DNA from 3 places in the Microbacterium sp. LMX7-1.2 genome. Region 2 is predicted to be linked to each of the others. Evidence: predicted binding sites of a transcription regulator. Region 2 holds the regulator's gene; each other region holds the start of a gene.
The links. Region 2 encodes LexA, which represses DNA repair genes until DNA is damaged. Its sites were predicted from a motif close to TCGAACANNTGTTCGA; they were not measured.
Positions count from the first base shown of each region.

Region 1: a site for LexA is predicted at 3,555-3,570, ahead of MRBLMX7_RS14165 (HNH endonuclease signature motif containing protein). Genes of this name have one in related genera too.
Region 3: a site for LexA is predicted at 1,935-1,950, ahead of MRBLMX7_RS12320 (DUF222 domain-containing protein). Genes of this name have one in related genera too.

Region 1 covers NZ_JBEGIL010000001.1:2,898,976-2,905,276, forward strand. The annotation lists gene MRBLMX7_RS14150 (TIGR03364 family FAD-dependent oxidoreductase) at 1-210, shown strand, start outside; gene MRBLMX7_RS14155 (HAD family hydrolase) at 207-926, shown strand; gene MRBLMX7_RS14160 (alcohol dehydrogenase catalytic domain-containing protein) at 937-2,025, shown strand; gene MRBLMX7_RS14165 (HNH endonuclease signature motif containing protein) at 2,084-3,544, opposite strand; gene MRBLMX7_RS14170 (CinA family protein) at 3,675-4,184, opposite strand; gene MRBLMX7_RS14175 (CBS domain-containing protein) at 4,181-4,594, opposite strand; gene MRBLMX7_RS14180 (FHA domain-containing protein) at 4,591-5,199, opposite strand; gene MRBLMX7_RS14185 (hypothetical protein) at 5,266-5,607, opposite strand; gene MRBLMX7_RS14190 (ATP-dependent DNA ligase) at 5,690-6,040, shown strand; gene MRBLMX7_RS14195 (SDR family oxidoreductase) at 6,184-6,301, shown strand, end outside.
Region 2 covers NZ_JBEGIL010000001.1:3,372,120-3,378,420, reverse strand. The annotation lists gene MRBLMX7_RS16580 (histidinol-phosphate transaminase) at 1-985, opposite strand, end outside; gene MRBLMX7_RS16575 (LysM peptidoglycan-binding domain-containing protein) at 1,037-1,399, opposite strand; gene lexA (transcriptional repressor LexA) at 1,679-2,365, shown strand; gene MRBLMX7_RS16565 (prolyl oligopeptidase family serine peptidase) at 2,504-4,387, shown strand; gene smpB (SsrA-binding protein SmpB) at 4,427-4,903, opposite strand; gene ftsX (permease-like cell division protein FtsX) at 4,989-5,903, opposite strand; gene ftsE (cell division ATP-binding protein FtsE) at 5,900-6,301, opposite strand, start outside.
Region 3 covers NZ_JBEGIL010000001.1:2,517,769-2,524,069, forward strand. The annotation lists gene MRBLMX7_RS12315 (glutamate-1-semialdehyde 2,1-aminomutase) at 1-355, shown strand, start outside; gene MRBLMX7_RS12320 (DUF222 domain-containing protein) at 456-1,871, opposite strand; gene MRBLMX7_RS12325 (hypothetical protein) at 2,069-2,518, shown strand; gene MRBLMX7_RS12330 (ATP-binding cassette domain-containing protein) at 2,582-4,591, opposite strand; gene MRBLMX7_RS12335 (enoyl-CoA hydratase/isomerase family protein) at 4,713-5,774, shown strand; gene MRBLMX7_RS12340 (ABC transporter ATP-binding protein) at 5,975-6,301, shown strand, end outside.

The sequences.
Region 1 (6,301 bases), 470 kb from region 2:
CTGTTCGAGATCGGTGCCCCGCGCGTACTGGAGCGCTGGCAGGGGGTCTACGCCAAGGGGCCGCAGGAGTTCCTCGTCGACAGGGGCGTCGAGGGGGTGCTGGTGCTCGCCGCGACCACCGGCATCGGTATGACGACGGGACTGGGGTTCGCCGAAGAGAATCTCACCGCCGCCTTCGGGTGGACACCCGCTATGGAAGGAACGCCATGACCGCTCACGAACCCCGACCCGTCGAACTCGTCGTCCTCGACATGGCAGGCACCACCGTGCTCGACGACGGCGTCGTGGAGTCCGCTTTCCAGCGCGCGGCGGAACGCACGGGCGTCGCCGACCGGATGCCGTGGGAGGACGCTCTGCAGTATGTCCGCGACACCATGGGCCAGTCGAAGATCGACGTGTTCACGCATCTCGCGGGCGGCGACCGGGAGGCGGCGAGGCGCGCCACCGCCGCGTTCGAGGGCGCCTATGCCGAGATCGTCGCCGAGCAGGGGGTGTCGCCGATCCCGGGTGCTGCCGATGCGATCCAGGATCTCAAGGACGCGGGTCTCGCTGTCGTGCTGACGACGGGGTTCGCGCCCGTCACCCGTGATGCGCTGCTCGACGGCCTCGGCTGGCGCGGACTCGTCGATCTGGCGCTCTCGCCGGTGGATGCCGGACGTGGACGGCCCGCTCCCGACCTCGTTCTCACGGCGCTGCTGCGCACCGGGACCTCCGCGGTCGCGGCGGTGGCGGTCGCAGGGGACACCGTCAGCGACGTGGAGTCCGGACGCCGGGCCGGCGCGGGTTTCGTAGCCGGGGTCTTGACGGGTGCTCACGACTTCCGCGCTCTGTCGGGCGCGGGGGCCGACGCGGTGCTCGCCGACGTCTCGGCGTTGCGCGGGTCGCTGGCGGAGCACGGGCTGTTGCGTCTCGTCGCGACCTCCTGAGGCGCGGGATATGGGCACTCTGCTGATCCGGCCCCCCGGCCATCGCCGCGACGTCACACTGCGCCCCGCCGCGACGGCGATGGTGTGGATCGGCGACGGCCATCCGCACGAGACGATCGCGGTGCCCGGAGTGGCGCTCGGCGACGACGACGTGCTCGTGGCGGTCGAGCTGTCGACCATCTGCGGCTCCGACGTGCACACCGTGCAGGGACGGCGTGCGGTGCCCGTGCCCCTGGTCCTCGGGCACGAGTGCGTCGGTCGCGTGATCGCGACGGGCGATGCGGGTGCCACCGCGGTCGACGGCACACCGCTGCGCATCGGCGACCGGGTGGTGTGGTCGGTGACGATCTCGTGCGGCACCTGCGACCGCTGTGTGGGCGGCCTGTCGCAGAAGTGCCGCACGCTCGGCAAGTACGGGCACGACCGCATCGGCGTCCACGGCGACCTCACCGGGGCGTTCGCGAGCCATGTGCAGGTGCGGGGCGGGACTGCGATCGTCCGCGCGCCGGAGTCGCTCCCTGCCTCGGTGCTCGCTCCCGCCTCGTGCGCGACCGCGACGGCGTGGGCGGCTGTCGCCCGCGCGGCCCGGGATCGGGATCTCGACGGCGCCGCCGTCCGCGTCCACGGCGCGGGTCTGGTCGGGCTCACGGCCGCGGCGATCGCGGTGGAGCGGGGCGCGACGGTCGAGGTCCTCGACCCCAACCCGCTGCGTCGTGCACTGGCGTCGCGCTTCGGGGCCACGTGCCTCGACCGCGATCCCGACGTCGTGATCGAGGCGTCGGGACATGCGGTGTCGCAGGCCCTGGAGGGCGTGGCCACGGGCGGAACGGTCGTACTGGTCGGCAGTGTGTTCCCGGCTGATCCCGTGCCGTTCGATGCCGAGAGCGCTGTGCGTCGCCTGGTGACGATTGCGGGCGTGCACAACTACACCGGAGCGGAGCTCGCCGAGGCCGTCGCCTTCCTCGCCGGACGTGGGCGGGCATACCCCTTCGCCGACGCGGTCGGAGAAGTCCGTCAGCTCGCGGCGATCGACGAGGCGCTCGTCGCGGCAACCGCCCCGGACGCACCGCTGCGGATCGGACTCGTGCCCGGACGCTGAGGCATGCCCACGTGCCGAACGAGCGCATACCCCCACTAGCCTCGCGGACACGCGTGCGTCAGATGAACATGACGCGTCGTCGTGGTGGGTCGGTGTAGGTGCGTCCGAGGGGGCTGGTCCAGGTGAGGTCGCCTCCGGGGTGCTGGTGTGCGGTCCATCGGTAGGGGTCGTCGTTGTCGGGGTGTTTGAGGGTGTGGTGGGTGCGGCAGAGGTGGGCGAGGTTGTCGGTGCGGGTGGGTCCGCCGAGGGCGTGGTCGTGGGTGTGGTCGATGTCGCAGCGATGGGTGGGCATTCGGCATCCGGGGAAGCGGCAGTGTTGGTCGCGGGCGCGGAGGAACCTGCGCATGGGTTCGGTGGGGGTGTAGGTGTCGGTCTCGGTGACGAGTCCGGTGGGATCGAGGAAGAGGCGGGACCATCCGGTGTTTCGTCCGGCGAGGTCGCGGGCGATGTCGGGGTGGAGCGGGCCGTGGCCGTCGAGTTCCGCGGGCCGGTCGTCGGTGCCGGTGAGGGTGGTCGCGGAGACGGTGACCTGGATGCGGGCCTGGATGGTGTCCAGTCCGGTGCCGAGCGTCTCGGAGGGGGCTGAGGCGAGGAGCAGGTCGGTGAGGAGGTCGGCACGGATCTGGTCGAGCGTGCGCTCATCGGCCGGGACGTGCTCGATGTCGGGGCTGGACGGATCCGTGAGCGGGTCGACGAGTCCGGCGAGCGGGTCGATCGTGTACGTTCCGTCTTTGCCGTGGATGATGTTCTGCCCCTGGTCGGCGTCGAGGCGGGGATCGCCGGGCACGAGGTCGCGCGCGAACTCGTCGTCGGGGGCGGAGGGTTCGAGCGGCGGGAGGACGGGTTCGCGGTCGTTGCGGGTGCGGACGATCTCGCGGGCCATGCGGGTGAGGCGGTCGGCGATCGCGACGGCGAGCCATTCGGGGAGCACGGCGGTGAGCAGGGCGAGGCCGTCGTCGACGGAGCGGACGTTCACGCATCGTTCGTCGGTGGCGCGGCGGTGGCGTTCGACGACGGTCTGCTTCGCGAGAGCGGCGGCGACTTTGCGGGCGTGTGCTCGGGTGCGGGCGGCGGTGTCCTGTTCGGCGACGACGAGCACCGACTGCTCGTACAGGCCCAACGTCTCGGCATCCACGACGTTGTTGAGCACCGCCTCGGAGACGACCGTGCTCGCCTGGACGATCTCGCGGACGTGTCCGACCGTGATCGTCCCGGCCTGGAACGCGGCGCGCACCGCGGGCAGGTCGCGGGAGAGGGTGCGAGCGTCGGTGAACGCGTGCTCCACCGTCGCACGCGGTATGTGTCCGGCGGCGGCGTACTCGGCGATCATCGACCGGTAGATCGCGTCCCGGTGAAACGGACTCTCCGCCACATCCGCATCGTGCACCGCGATCCGGTCGATCAACAGGTTCGACGCGCGCGCCTCCAGTGCCGCGATCTGTCGGCGGGTATCGACCCAGTCATCGAGCAGGCGGCACCGTTCCTCCATGTCGAGGTCGAGATCGGTGCGCCGGGTCATGCTCCCAGTCTAGAACAAACGTTCGAATATACCGAGGGTCAGTCACGGAACATACCGGCATCCTCGTCGCCGCGCTGAGCCGGACTCCTCGCCGCGCTCACGGTTCAGGGCACATCACCGCGCTCACGGTTCAGGGCGCATCGGCGCGCTCGCGGCGCGGCCCCGGGGCGCGCAGCCCTTCCGCATGGAACGCCAAGAGCTTCACGGCCGCGTCGACCGTCTCGTCGAGGACCTCGTGCGGATCGCCTGCGAGCGCGAGCATCCGGTGTCCGATGCCGTCCGGCCCCGCCCACCCGAGGAAGACGGTTCCCGCTGGATGCCCGCCGTCCGGCCCCGGACCGCCCACCCCGGTCGTCGCGACGCACAGGTCGGCGTCGAACAGGTCCCGCGCACTCGAAGCGAGCTGTTCGGCGCAGGACGCCGAGACCGGATCCGTTCCCGGCGTCAGCCCCAGCACGCGCTCCTTGACGTCGGTGAGGTAGGCCACGACGCCACCGGCGAACCATTCGCCGGCCCCCTCGGCCGCACCGATCGTGCTCGCGAGGCGACCGGAGGTGAGCGACTCCACGACGCAGACGCGCAACCCGCGCTCCTCAGAGATCTCGCTCAGTCTCTCCAGGGCGTCTCGCGCTGCGGTCACTGCGAGATGCCCTCGACCGTCTTGCCCGTCGAGGCCGCCGAGAGCGACAGCGCGACGTCGGCCTGACTGACGATTCCCACCAGCTTGTGGTTCTCGATCACGGGGAGACGTCGCACCTGATGACGCTGCATGCGCTCGAGAACGACGCGCACGTCGTCGTCGGCCGCGATCGTCACCGGAGCGCCTTTCGCGAGCCGGCCGGCGGGAGTCGTCTCGGGATCCATGCCCATCGCAACAGCGCCCACCACGATGTCGCGGTCGGTGAGCATCCCCTTGAGCTTGCTGTCCTCTCCGCAGATCGGCAGCGCGCCGACGTCGAGATCGGCCATGACGGATGCCGCGATGCGCAATGAGTCATTGACACCGATGCAACGGGGGCTCGGCGTCATGATCTCCCGCGCGGTCGTCATCGCACGGCATCCGGGTCGTCGGGTGCCTTATCGGACGCGGCATCAGGGCCGGACGCGGCACCAGAACCCGACGCGGCACCAGAACCCGGCGCGGCATCCGAACCCGCCGCGGCATCCGCCTCGTGCGCCTCGTCCGCCTGGTCGGAATAGTCCGGGCGCGGCTGCTGCAGCGGCTGGTCGGAGTACTCGCCGCCGAGGCGTCCGCCGAACGGGCGGCCGTGGTCCGCGAACTCCTCGCGAGCGAACGTGAACGACCAGTCCCCGATCGTGAACTGCGCGCCCGTGCGGAGCGTCTCGGTCCGGTCGCCCGGATGCGTCGCATCCGCCGCGGGGTTGGTGTTCATCCCGCCCTCGCCGTGCATCTCGAGGACGTACTCGTCCCGTTCGTCGTGCGTGATGGTGGCGTGAACCGGGTCAGCGCCCGGGACCCGCAGGTCGGCCTCGGCGGCGGATCCGATGCGCACGACCTCGGCCTCGAGCGCGAACTCGGAGCGGTCGTCGTCGTGGTTGATCCGCAACCGGGGATCGCCCGCGCCGTACTCGGCATGCGTCGTCGCGGGCGTGTAGCCCTCGTCCGGGCGGTCGTCGATGTGCCGTGCGTTCATGAGAAGGCCTCCTCGGGTCGTGTGTCGACGCTACCGCGCGGGGTGACGTTCTGCAGGGGGTTGACTTCAGCGCCCTGCGTCGTCCGACTCCCCGAATTCGAGGGCCGGGAGGACGTCCTCCGGCACCAGCGTGATTCCTCCGGTGCTGCTGGCCGAGTTCGCCATCGCGGCGATCCACTCGGAGCGGAGTTCGACGGGGGTGGGGTCGTCGAAGATGAAGCGCAGGGGGATCGAGGGGTGCAACCAGATCGTGGTGCGGCCCGGAGCGTCGCCTTCGGGATGCTGCCAGCTCAGCGTGAAGCTCTCGTTGCGGCGCAGCTTCGTCGCGATCACGACTTTGAGATGTGCGAGGGCGCGATCGTCGATCTGGATCGGATTGTCCGCACCGTCGTAGTAGATCATTCCCATAGGATCGACGCTACGCAGGTGCGCGCCGCTCCGACAGGGGGATGTCGTTCGGCGCCCCCGTGTCGAGTGAGGAGAGGGGCCGATGGGCAAGTTCATCTACGAGGGAAACGTCAAGACCGAGATCGAGGACCGCGCGCTCACGCACCTCCAGCTCGTCATCACCGCCAAGCTCCGCCGCGCCGAGCCCTTCCCGTTCAGCTGGCGCGAGGACGCGAGCGTCGGCGGCGGCCGCACCACCGTCTGGGTGCAGCCGGGAAGCTCGCTCGTGTTCAAGTACTTCGGCAGTCGTCAGCCGTCGATCAACCGCGCCTGGATCGAAGCCCTCGCGTACACGGCGAATGCTCCCAGCGGCCTGTATCTCGTCCCCGAGCCGCAGGACGCGCACGGCTCGTCGGCCGACCACGTCGACGATTCGGTCACGCCGCCGGTCTGACGAGCGCGGCCCGCACGACCCGCGCACCGCACGACCCGCGCACCGCGCGGCGCGCACCGCGCGACGCGTGCGATCGTGTCAACCCCCTGCCGACCTCGGCCGGCTCCCGCGAGTCTCGAACGACACGGATCGAGAGGAGCGACATGACCGACACCACCGACCCGCGCCACGCGCATCGTGAAGAGGGCTTCCCCGCGCAGCAGCAGGATCAGCCGGGGCTGACCGACGAGACCCGCCCCGATCCCGACCACGGCGAGAGCT
Region 2 (6,301 bases):
CTCCCCGGTCGTACAGCTCCTGCCAGACGCGCTTCGGATCGGCGACGCCGCCGAACAGCACGAAGTTCGACCACGACTCGTGCGGCGTGTAGCCGAGCGCCTCGAGCGTCGCCGAGATCCGATCACGCTGCTCGACGATCTCCGCGACCATGCCGAGCATCACGTCGGAGTTGCGCAGTGCCGCGATCGCCGCCGCCTGTGTGAGCGCGCTGAGGTGATAGGGCAACCGGACGAGTCGCAGGGCGTCGATGAACGCGGGGTCGGCGGCGAGGTAGCCGACACGCGCGCCGGCGAACGCGAAGGCCTTGCTCATGGTGCGCGAGACCGCCAGGCGCGGACGGCCGTCGAGCAGCGTGAGAGCGGAGGGCGCGTCGTGCGGTGCGAACTCCTGGTACGCCTCGTCGACGACGACGATGCCCCGCGAGGCCTCGTAGACCGCCTCGACGACGTCGAGCCCCAGCGGGGTGCCCGTCGGGTTGTTGGGCGCGCAGAGCAGGATGACGTCGGGATCGACCTCGGCGATCTGCGCGGCGGCCTCCTCGGGGGTGATCGTGTAGTCCGGCTGACGGGTGCCCGCGACCCAGCTCGCGCCGGTCCCCTTCGCGATCAACGGGTACATCGAGTAGGTGGGCGCGAAGCTGAACGCGGTGCGACCGGGCCCACCGAACGCCTGCAGGATGTGCTGCAGGACCTCGTTCGAACCGTTGCCGGCCCAGATCTGCGAGGCGTCGAGTCCGTGGCCGAGGTACTCCGCGAAACCTTCGCGGAGGGTCGTGAACTCGCGATCGGGATACCGGTTGACGTCGCGAAGCGCCACAGCGATGTCGTCGAGGATGTCGCTGGCGACCGCATCGGGCACGGGATGCGTGTTCTCGTTGACGTTCAGCGCGATGGGAAGCGGGGCCTGAGGCGCACCGTACGGGGTGAGACCTCGGAGATCGTCACGGAGCGGAAGGTCGGCGAGCGAAGCAGTCACCCTTCCCATGGTAGGCCGAGCGGGGCACGGCGCGTCACTCGGTGACGCCGAGTGAAGCACTCACTCCGAGTAGGCCGCGGGGATCGCGATCTCCTGACCGATCTGCAGCGCGCCGCCCTGCAGCGCGTTGAGCCGGGTGATGTCGCCGATGACCTCACGCGGGTCCGAACCCGGTGCGACGCTCTCGGCGATCGACCAGAGGGTGTCGCCGGGCATCACGGTCACGGTCTCGAAGGATGCCGTCGCGACGTCCTCGTTCGATGCGATCGCGCTCCCGCCGCTCAGCGCACCGAAGGCGATGCCCGCCGCGAGCGGCACAGCCGCGAGAGCGAGCACGACCCGACGACCGCGCGCCGTCAGCCGGATGCGAGTCGCCGGACGTGCCGGAAGGACTGCTGCGCTGCTGAAGGTGATGGTGCTCATCTCATGCTCCTCTGGGTGACCGCGGGGCGGTGAAGGTGGCGTAGCGTTCGCATCCGCGACTCGGCCGGGAGCCGAGGATGCGAAGCTACGTTCCGAAGTTATCTTCGAATTCGAACATCTGTCAAGACTTCTTCGAAATCCGGCCCCCGAGATAACCGACACGCTCGAACAGATATTCCCTATCGGCGCGTTTCTCGGATACGGTTTCGATACGAACACCCCACCACGGACCTCCGACATTCGAATCGAGACGCCGGATCCGCACCCCTGAGGAGAACCATGAGCGAGAACTCCGCCCCTGAAGCCGAGGCGCCGCGCACTCGTCGTCGGAAGAGCCTCAGCCCCAAGCAGATGGCCATCCTCGAGGTCATCCAGACCTCCATCAGCCGCTACGGCTACCCGCCGAGCATGCGCGAGATCGGCGACGCCGTCGGCCTCAAGTCGCTGTCGAGCGTGACCCACCAGCTCGGCCAACTCGAGCTCAGCGGCTACCTGCGCCGCGATCCCGGCAAGACACGGGCCATGGAAGTGCTGATCGACCTCCCCGGCACCGGCGCCGAGAACCCCGCCGACGTCGCGGCCCCCGTCGGCGACGCCGCGCTCGTCCCCCTGGTCGGCCGCATCGCCGCGGGTGTCCCGATCACCGCCGACCAGCAGGTCGAGGAGATCTTCCCGCTGCCGCGTCAGCTCGTCGGCAAGGGCGACCTGTTCATGCTGAAGGTCTCGGGCGAATCGATGATCGACGCTGCGATCTGCGACGGCGACTGGGTGGTCGTGCGATCCCAGGGCACCGCCGAGAACGGCGAGATCGTCGCCGCGATGCTCGACGGAGAAGCCACGGTCAAGGTGCTGCGACGCCGCGACGGTCACACGTGGCTGCTGCCGCGCAACTCCGCGTTCGAGCCGATCCTCGGCGACGAGGCCGTGATCCTCGGCAAGGTCGTAGCCGTCCTCCGCGCCGTCTGACACTGCGCCGCCTGACTGCGCGCCGTCTGATTCTGCGCTGTTCGCCGCCCGCGCCGCACCGCACGACCGCGCGCCGTCCCGCTCCCTCGACGCGCGCCGGAAGGCACCGCACGGCGCCCCGCGCTTAGGCTCGAAGGCATGACCGCACCTTACGGCTCCTGGTCCTCCCCCTTCTCCCCCGCGTCGATCGCCGCAGCCGCGCCGCGCATCGACGGTGCCCGCTTCGTCGGCGACGAGGTGTGGTGGGGAGAGTCCGTGCCGGCAGAGGGCGGCCGCGTCGCGGTGCGCAGCTCGACGGGCGCGGTGGTCCTGCCCGCTCCGTGGAACGCGCGGTCCCGTGTGCACGAGTACGGCGGTGGCGCCTGGACGGCCGACCACGACGGCACCCTGTACTTCGTCGACGCGGCCGACCAGCGTGTGCGCCGGATGCCGCGCGGCGGCGATCCCGTGCCGCTCACCCCGCCCGGGCCGGCTCACGGCGGACTGCGTCTGCAGCACGGGCGCCTGTTCGCGGTCCGTGAGAACCTGACGAGCGATCCGCACCGCCGCGGCATCGTGGAGATCCCACTGGACGGCTCGGCCGCGGACGACGAGCGCGCACTCACCGTGATCGTGGAGGGCGAGGGCTTCTACGCGCATCCCGCGCTCTCGCCCGACGGCTCCCGCCTCGCGTGGGTCGAGTGGCATGCTCCCCGGATGCCGTGGCAGTCGGCCGCACTCGTGATCGCGGACTGCGACCGGAGGATCGCACCTGCGACCCGAGCCGCCCTGCAGCCGGAGTGGACCGGCGACGACGAGCTCGTGTACGCCGACGATCCCTCCGGGCGCTGGGCGCTGCAGCGGCTCCGCCTCAGCGACGGCGACGGAGGCGACGGCGACGGAGGCGACGCACATGCCCGCCCCGTGTCGGCCGCCGGGATCGACGCCGACACCGGCTACGGGCTCTGGGTTCTCGGCAACAGGTGGTTCCAGCCTCTCGACGACGGCCGCATCTTGGCGGTGCGCACGAACGGTCGCGACGACGTGGTGGTCGTCTCACCGGACGGCAGCGCACGCCCGCTGACCCTCGCGGCCGACGGTCACGTCAGCGTCGACGACGTCTCGGGCTCCCGCGTGCTGCTGTCCGGCAGCAGCTCGACGTCGGCACCCGGTGTGTGGGCGGTCGACGTCGACTCGGGCGCGGTCGAACGCGTCGCCGGAGGGACGCCAGCGGATCCTGCGTGGATGCCCACGGCATCCGTCCTGCTCGTCGACGGCCCGCACGGCCCCGTGCACGCGTTCGCCTACGCCCCGCGGAACCCCGAGCACACCGCGCCGTACGGCGAGCTCCCGCCGTACGTCGTCTTCGTGCACGGCGGTCCTACGGCGCATGTCACCGGGGCGTCCTCCGCCGCCGTCGCGTTCTACACCAGCCGCGGCATCGGCGTGCTCGACGTCAACTACGGCGGATCGACGGGCTACGGCCGTGCGTACCGCGAGAGGCTCGACGGCCAGTGGGGCGTGGTCGACGTCGACGACGTGATCGCGGCCGCGCGCGGCCTGGCGGATGCCGGGCTGGCCGACCCGGCGCGCATCGCGATCCGCGGCGGTTCGGCGGGTGGGTGGACGGTGCTGTCTGCGCTCGTGCGGGGCGGCACGTTCGCCGCCGGGATCAGCCGCTACGGCGTCGCGGATCTCCGGATGCTGGTCGAGCACTCGCACGACTTCGAGGCGCACTACATCGAGGGCCTGGTGGGTCCGCTCCCCGAGGCCGAGCAGCTGTACGTCGACCGGTCGCCGCTCACGCACGCCGACCGCATCGACGTGCCGGTGCTCCTGATGCAGGGCGGAGAGGATCGCGTGGTGCCTCCCGCCCAGTCCGAGGCGATCCGCGACGCGCTGCGGTCGCGGGGCGTGGAGCACGAGTACGTGGCGTACCCGACGGAAGGGCACGGCTTCCGGGCGGCGGAGACGATCGTCGACGCGCTCGAGCGCGAGCTGGCGTTCCTCGGCCGCGTGTTCGGTTTCACACCCGCGCCCTGAGGGCTGTGCCGTCACCGGCGTCGGATCAGCGGGCGACGGTCAGTCGCCGACGCGGTTGCGCAGGCGCATGGCGCGCTCGGCCTCGCGGGTGTCCTGACGCTCGCGCAGGGTCTGGCGCTTGTCATACTCGCGCTTGCCCTTCGCCAAGGCGATCTCGACCTTCGCCCGGCCGTCCGAGAAGTACAGCTTGAGCGGGATCAGGGTGTACCCGCCTGCCGAGACGGCGTGAGCGAGCTTGGCGATCTCCTCGCGGTGCAGCAGCAGCTTGCGGATGCGCTTGGCCGAGTGGTTCGTCCAGTGCCCCTGCGAGTACTCGGGGATGTGCACGGCATCCAGGAACACCTCATTGCCTTTGACGAACGCGTAGCCGTCGCTGAGGTTGGCGCGTCCCTGACGCAATGACTTCACCTCGGTGCCGGTGAGCACCATCCCCGCCTCGTACGACTTCTCGATGTTGTAATCGTGACGTGCGCGACGATTGGTCGCGATGACCTTCTCCCCGCGTTCCCTGGGCATGATTCTCTCCTGATCCGTGCCGTGGCATCGTGCGGTGCCCGGTGGCGGGCGCACGGCAGCCTGTCAGTCTATACCGCGGAGCGGGTCAGGTGCGAAGCCACCGGCGGATAGCGAACCCGGCCGAGAGCGCGGCCAGCACCACGCCGATGCCGATCAGGACGGGAACGACGAGCGCGGCATCCTGCATCGTGATCCAGGTCGTGATGAACGGCACACGTCCGCGGAGATAGCCGTTGACGCCGAAGTGCACCCCGGCGACGACCGCGGCGCTCGCGAGGACCGACCCGAGGAACGCCGCGAACACGCCCTCCAGCACGAACGGGGTCTGGATGAAGCGGTTCGACGCCCCGACCAGTCGCATGATGCCGATCTCCTTGCGACGCGCATACGCCGACAATCGGATCGTCGTGCCGATCAGCAGGATCGCGGCGATGAGCATCAGCACGGCGATGCCCACTGCGATGTACGTCGCGACCGTGAGCGCCGAGAACAGGGGTTCCAGGTACTGCAGCTGGTCCTGAACCTGCTCGACCCCGGCGACGCCGTTGAACGCCTCGGAGATCACCTGCGACTGCCCCGGGTCCTTCATCGTGACGAAGAAGACCTCGAACGCCTGGTCCGGGGTGATCACGCTCGCCTGCTCCTCGCCGAGCTGCGCGACGAGCTTGGCGTAGGTGTCCTCCTTGGTGTCGAAGGTCACCTCGCTGATGAGCGGTGAGAGGGCCTCTCCGTCGAGCTGGTCGCGCACGGCGTTCACCTGATCCTCGGTGGCGCCGCCGTCGACGCAGGTCGGCGACTCGGAGATCGTCGAGCACATGTACACCGCCACCTGGGCCCGCTCGGTCCAGTACCCGCGCATGGTGCCGATCTGCGACTGCATGAGGATCGCGGCCCCGACGAATGTGAGCGACACGAAGGTCACGAGCACGACGGAGATGACCATCGAGATGTTGCGACGGAGGCCGCCGAGGGCTTCCGCCAGGATGAGTCCGATTCTCATGAGGTCGGGCCCACCTCCTCGGCGCCGTCGTCGGACAGGCCCAGTCGGTCTGCGACCCCCACCTCAGCCACGTCGACCTGCGGCAGGACGATCGGATGCGTGCGCGGTCCGACCGCCGCCGGCTTCGCCTCGGGAGTCGTCTCCGGCTGCAGGTCGGTCTGCGGTTCGATGGGCACCGCTTGGGCCTCGGGGATCTCGGATGCCGTGGGCACGGCGTCAGGGGCGGTCGATGCCGCCCTGCGCTGCGCACTCAGCTCCTCCGCGAGCGCTGCGCGCACGACCGAGAGGTCGGCGGTCTGGCGCTGCACCTCCTGCACCGCGGTGAGCGCGGCGGCGGCGGCAGCGCCACGGACCTCCTCGGGTACGAGGCGCGGGATGTTGGACGTGTCGCCGTAGCC
Region 3 (6,301 bases), 850 kb from region 2:
GCGCCTCGCCACGCCCGAGGTCTATGCGGCTGTCGACGCTGCCGCTGCACGCGTCGCATCGGCCCTCGACCGCGCGCTTGCGGACGCAGGCGTCACCCATGCCGTCGCCCACGCCGGAAACCTGTTCAATGGGTCGTTCCGGCCGACCGCCCCGCGCGACTACACCGAAGCGCAGGCCCAGGAATCGTTCCGCTACGCGCCGTTCTTCCACAGCATGCGCGAGCAGGGCGTGGCGCTGCCGCCGAGCGTGTTCGAGGCGTGGTTCCTCACCGCCGCTCACGACGAGGAGGATCTGCAGCGGATCGAGGCAGCACTCCCGGCGGCAGCCCGGGCTGCCGCGAACGCGCGGGGATGATGCGAACCTGACCGGGTGCCGGGCGCACATGCCCTGCAGGTCGCACGACTGGCGTGATCCGGCGGGGCGCGATCACGCCCGCGGGCAGTACCTCCCCCTGTCAGGAGAACATGACCCGGCGCTGTGGCTCGTCGCGATAAATGCGGCCCAGCGGGCTGAGCCAGTCGATCGTCCCGTCCGGAAGTTGCCGCGCGGTCCATCGGTGGTCGTCGGCGATGTCCGGATGTTTGAGTACGTGGTGGGTCGCACACAGGTGCCCGAGGTTGTGCACCTCGGTCCGACCGCCCTTGGCGTGATCGTGGGTGTGGTCGATCTGGCAGCGGTGCACCGGCATCCGACAACCGGGGAAGCGGCAGTGCTGATCTCGGGCTCGAAGGAATCGGCGCATCGGCTCGGTCGGAGTGTAGGTGTCCGTCTCGGTGACGAGTCCTCGAGCGTCGAGGAACAGTCGCGACCACCCGCTGTTGCGCCCGGCGAGATCCCGTGCGATGTCGGGATGCAGCGGACCGAAGCCGTCGAGCTCGGCTGGACGATCGTCGAGGCCGGCGAGCGTCGACGCCGCGACCGTCACCTGGATGCGGGCGTGAATGCCGTCGAGAGCGGTTCCGTGAGCGTCGCCGGGTGCGGCAGAGAGCAGGAGATCGGTGAGCAGGTCGGTGCGGACCTGGTCGATGGTGCGATCGTCAGACAGGTGTCGTGGGAGGGCATTGATGTCTTCGCCGCCTCCCGCAGAGACCGTCGGCGTATCTGCTGTGATCGACGGGTCCACCGTGAACGTCGCGCCGGCGAAGATCGCATGGTCGTCGCGATCGGCCGATGTCGTCTCCTCGCCGGCGTCCCGAGCGTCTGCGACACCGGCGTCCCGAGCGTCTGCGACACCGGCGAGGCGCGCATTCTTCCGGGACGAGTCCGTGCGCGCGGCCAGCACACCGCGCGCGAGCTGGGTGAGTCGGTCCATGATCGCGACCGCGAGATGTTCTGGCAGGACCACGGTGAGCAGTGCGAGTCCGTCGTCGACGGAGCGCAGCGTGACGGTGCGCTCCGACCGCGCGCGTGCATGGCGCTCCCGCAGGGTCGCTCCGGCCAGCACCGCGGCGAGGGAACGGACGTGCACGGCGGTGCGCGCGGGGGACTCGCGTTGCGCGACGATCACGGCCCCGGCGTCGTAGTCGTCCGCAGCCTCGGCATCCGCTCGTCCGTTCATGACGGCCTCACGGACGACGCCGCCCTCGCGGATGATGGCCCGCACGTGGGCGGCTGTGATCGAGCCTGTGCGGAAGGCAGCGAGCACCTCGGGGTGGCCCCGGCGCAGGAATGCGGCATCTGTGAACGCGTGCTCCGTCGCGCCGGTGGATAAGCGACCGGCCGCGGCGTACTCGGCGACCATCGAGCGGTGGATCGCATCCCGGTGGAAGGGGTACTCCGCCGAATCCGCTTGGCTCAGCGCCATCCGATCGGCGAGCAGCGACGAGGCCTCGGACTCGAGGACGGCGATCCGACGCCGCTTCTCGCCCACGCGTCGAGCAGAGCCCGGCGGTGGTCGAGATCGGTGTCGTGAATTGCTGCCATGCCTCGAGTTTAGTATCTTTGTTCGAAACTCGAGCAGAACATCGGAATGGAACAGCGCGCGATGGTGGGAACAGACAAGGGATCGTTGTGGTCCTGTGAAGAAGACGCAGGCAACGGACGGGGTACCGCTGGCAGACTGGACGCATGGTGACGTTGCTGCTGGACCAGACGCAACTCGAAGTCGTGCTCTCGCCCATCGAGCGCGCGGCCAGCTTCCATCGTGACAACCTGCGCATCGCGCGCGAGACGATCACGAAAGTGCAGCTCACCGACGATGCGTGGACCTGGCTGCGCGGCGTGCCCAATCCGGGAACGCACATCCCCGGGGTGCTCGCCTCGGGAAGCTGGAAGGCGGCGGGCAGCGTCGACTTCGTGCTCATCCGCCGACACCGTCCGAGCGTCGTGATCGACCTCGACGGAGATCCGCAGTTCCGTCGCCTGATCCTCACGACGCGCCACGGACTCGCCCTGACCCAGGCCCTGCGCCTCGACGTTTCCGCGGAGCCCGCAGACGTCGAGGAGATCGTCGCCACGGCACCGACGCCCGTGTCCAAGCAGCGCCGCCGGCCGGTCATCCGTCCCCGACCGGCCTGAGCCCTCGACAAGAATGCCCTCCGTCACCGATCGGTGACGGAGGGCATCGTCGCTCGGGGCGCGTCAGTCGTGACGGTGCTCGCCCTCGTGGTTCTGGTGCTCGCCCTCGTGGTTCTGGTGCTCGCCCTCGTGGTTCTGGTGCTCGCCCTCGTGGTTCTGGTGCTCGCCCTCGTGGTTCTGGTGCTCGCCCTCGTGGTTCTGGTGCTCGCCCTCGTGGTTCTGGTGCTCACGCTCGGGGTGCTCGCTCTCGACCTGGTGCCCCTGCTCGTCATCCGCAGACGAACGGCCTTCAGCGGACGAAGCCGCCCCTGACGCCGAGTCGTCCTCCGCAGCCGAATCGTTCTCCTCAGCTGCGTCGCTGTCGGGTGTCCACGCGGGCACCTGGTCGATCACGCCCGTGCTCGCGACGGACCAGTGCGCGTCCTCGTTCGAGGTCTCGTCCTCGGACGCGTCGCCCGTAGCGCCTTCGGACGCGTCGCCCTCCTCGCCGTCGGCGCCGGCATCGGTGGACGCCGCGGCGTCGCCGAGCGGGTAGTCTGCCGGCTCATCGTCGTAGTAGGCGCGAGCGGCGGCGGCGAGCATGGACGTCACCGCCGCGGAGCGTGGATCGTCCCCCTCGGGGCGATCGTCCGATTCGTCGCCTCCGTCGGCGACGTCATCCTGCTCGCCGAGGTCGTCGAAGACCTCGACACCGGATGCCGCGGCGTCCGCCTCGCCCGTCGTCGGTGCGTCGGCGACCTCGGGGAGACGGTCCTCGTTCTCGTCCCCGGGCGCGGTCCCGGTGCCGAACAGGATGTCGTCGAAGGACTGCGTGGTCGCGCCTTCCTCAGCCGGGCGATCCTGCTCTTCGCCGGTGTCCGCGTCAGCGGCCTGCGCGGCGTCTGCATCCGGAGCCGCATCGGCGGTCACCGCCTCCGGGGCCACCGCAGAGGCTTCCGCTGTCGGTTCCGCCTGCGCCTCGACCGAAGCACCCGAGAGCGGGTCCACCGCAGCATCCTCATCCGCGACAGCATCCGCCTCAGCCGCAGCATCCGCGTCCGCCGCAGCATCCGCCGCGGAACCGGCATCCGCCTCCGAATCGGCATCCGTCTCCGGACCGGCTTCCGCCTCGACGACTGCAGGGGCAGCCTCCGACGGCGCCACGTACTCCGACGCCGCCGCGACCGCGCGCGGTCCGAGCGTCCCTCCGCGGACGAGCTCGATGAACACGTCCTCCAGCGTGGGTCCGCGCTGCACGAGCGTGCTGAGCGCGACGCCTGCCGAGGCGGCGATCGCACCGACGGTCTGCGCGTCCCCGCCGCGCACGCGGAGTCCGGAGCGCAGCACCTCGACCTCGAAGCCCGCGCTCGAGAGCGCAGTGCGCAGGGCGACGCGGTCGGCGGAGTCGACGACGACGGATCCGCCGGACGGGTCGGCGAGGGTCTCGATGCCGCTGGAGAGCACGAGCTGCCCCTTGGACAGCACGAGCACGTGGTCGGCCACCTGCTCGATCTCGCTGAGGACGTGGGAGGAGACGAGCACGGTGCGTCCCTCGTCCGCGAGGCGCCGCATCAGAAGACGCATCCACCGGATGCCCTCGGGGTCGAGTCCGTTCGCCGGTTCGTCGAACACGAGCGCGCCGGGGTCGCCGAGCAGGGCGTGCGCGACGCTCAGGCGCTGGCGCATGCCGAGGGAGAAGCTTCCGACGCGGCCCTCGGCCTCGTGCTCGAGACCCACGAGCGACAGCACCTCGTCGACGCGGGAGAGCGGGATGCCGTTGGCCTTGGCCGCGATGGTCAGGTGGCGTGCGGCGCTGCGGCGCGGTCGGTAGACGGTCTCCTCCAGCACGGAGCCGATCGTGCGCAGCGGGTGACGCAGCTCGGCGTAGGCGACGCCGCCGATCGTGGCGGTTCCGCTCGTGGGTCGCACCTGGCCGAGCAGGATGCGCAGAGACGTGGTCTTCCCGGCGCCGTTGGGGCCGAGGAACGCGGTGACGATCCCCGGCTCGACACGTGCGGAGAGGTCGGACACCGCCGTCACGTCATTGAAGCGCTTCGTCACGCGCGTGAACTCGAGCACCTGTCCGTCGGGCATCCGCGACCTCTCGTTGCAATGGGCGGTTCCGTCTATCCTGCCGGAAAAGCCGTCGGATCGCGCATTTACCGCAGGAACATGTGCAGAAGCAAGCCCTGGATGACGGGGTAGCCTGGCACGCGTGACCGCATCGACCGCCTCGCCCCGCGTCCTCGTCCGCACGGAAGGCGCGCTGGGTCGACTCACTCTCAACCGTCCCGAGGCCATCAACGCGCTCGACGTCGACATGATCCAGGCGCTCACGGCGGCGCTCGAGGCCTGGCGCGACGACACCGACGTGCAGATCGTGCTGATCGACGGCGAAGGCGACCGCGGCACGTGCGCGGGCGGCGATGTTCGGGCTCTCTACGACCAGATCGTCGCGGGCCAGGCGGACACGACGACGGAGTTCTTCCGCTCCGAGTACGCCCTGGACGCCATGATCGCGGAGTACCCCAAGCCGGTGGTCGCGCTGGCGGACGGCATCACGATGGGCGGCGGGATCGGCCTCACCGGCCACGCGGCGATCCGCATCGTCACGGAGCGGTCGAAGCTCGCGATGCCCGAGACGAGGATCGGCTTCACCCCCGATGTCGGCGGCACCTGGCTGCTCGGCCGCGCTCCCGGGCGCTTCGGGGAGTACTTCGGACTCACGGGCTCGACCATGAACGGGGCGGATGCCGTGCTGCTCGGCTTCGCCGACCACTTCGTCCCCTCGGATCGGCTCGGTGCGCTGCGCGAGGCCCTCGCGTACCGCGCCGACCCCACGGGGCCGGCGGAGATCGTGCTGCTGTTCGACGAGACACCCGACCCCTCGACGCTGCCGGCCTCCCGCGAGTGGATCGAGGACGCGTTCTCCGCCGACACGGTCGCGGAGATCGTCGCGCGGCTGCGCGCTCGCACCGAGTCGGATGCGGTCGCGACGGCCGATCTGCTCGAGACGCTCGCGCCGACCGCGCTCACCGTGACGCTCGACGCGGTGCGCGAGGCGCGGGGGATGCCGGGTCTCCGCGCGGCTCTGGAGGGGGAGTACCGCCGCGTGATGTGGTTCGTGCGGCACCATCCCGACCTCGTGGAGGGCATCCGCGCGCAGATCGTCGACAAGGATCGCGACCCGCATTGGAGTCCGGCGACGATCGCCGAGCTCGCGTCGGATGCGGGGGCGCCGGCCCGTTCGTTCGTCCCGGAGCGCTCGCTGTTCTAGGGGGTGCCGTCGGCCGGCCTTTGTTCGCCGCGGTGCAGAAAACCCCGGCCGGACCGGGGATCGGTTCGCTGTGAGCGAAGGTCCTCCCATAGGGGGATACGAATGTCGTCGGTTCGTGGCACTCTTGCATGTGCGCGATCGTCGGCCTGCGTCCGCCCGTCGGGAGATCCGCCGCGTCACCCTTCCTAGAAAGTCCGCCTGTGCTGGGAAAAATCCTCTTCCGCTATCTCCGCCGATACAAGTGGTTGCTCGTGGGCGTTCTGGTCTTCCAGTTCGCCAGCGCCATCGCCACGCTCTACCTCCCCCGTCTCAACGAAGACATCATCAACAAGGGCGTCGCGCAGTCCGACACCGATTACATCTGGCGCACCGGGCTGTTCATGCTCGCCGTGTCGCTCGGTCAGATCATCGCCTCGATCATCGCGACCTACTTCGCCGCCCGCGCGTCCATGGGAGCGGGGCGTGACATCCGCTCCGACGTCTTCGGCAAGGTGAGCGGCTTCTCCGAGCGCGAGGTCTCGCAGTTC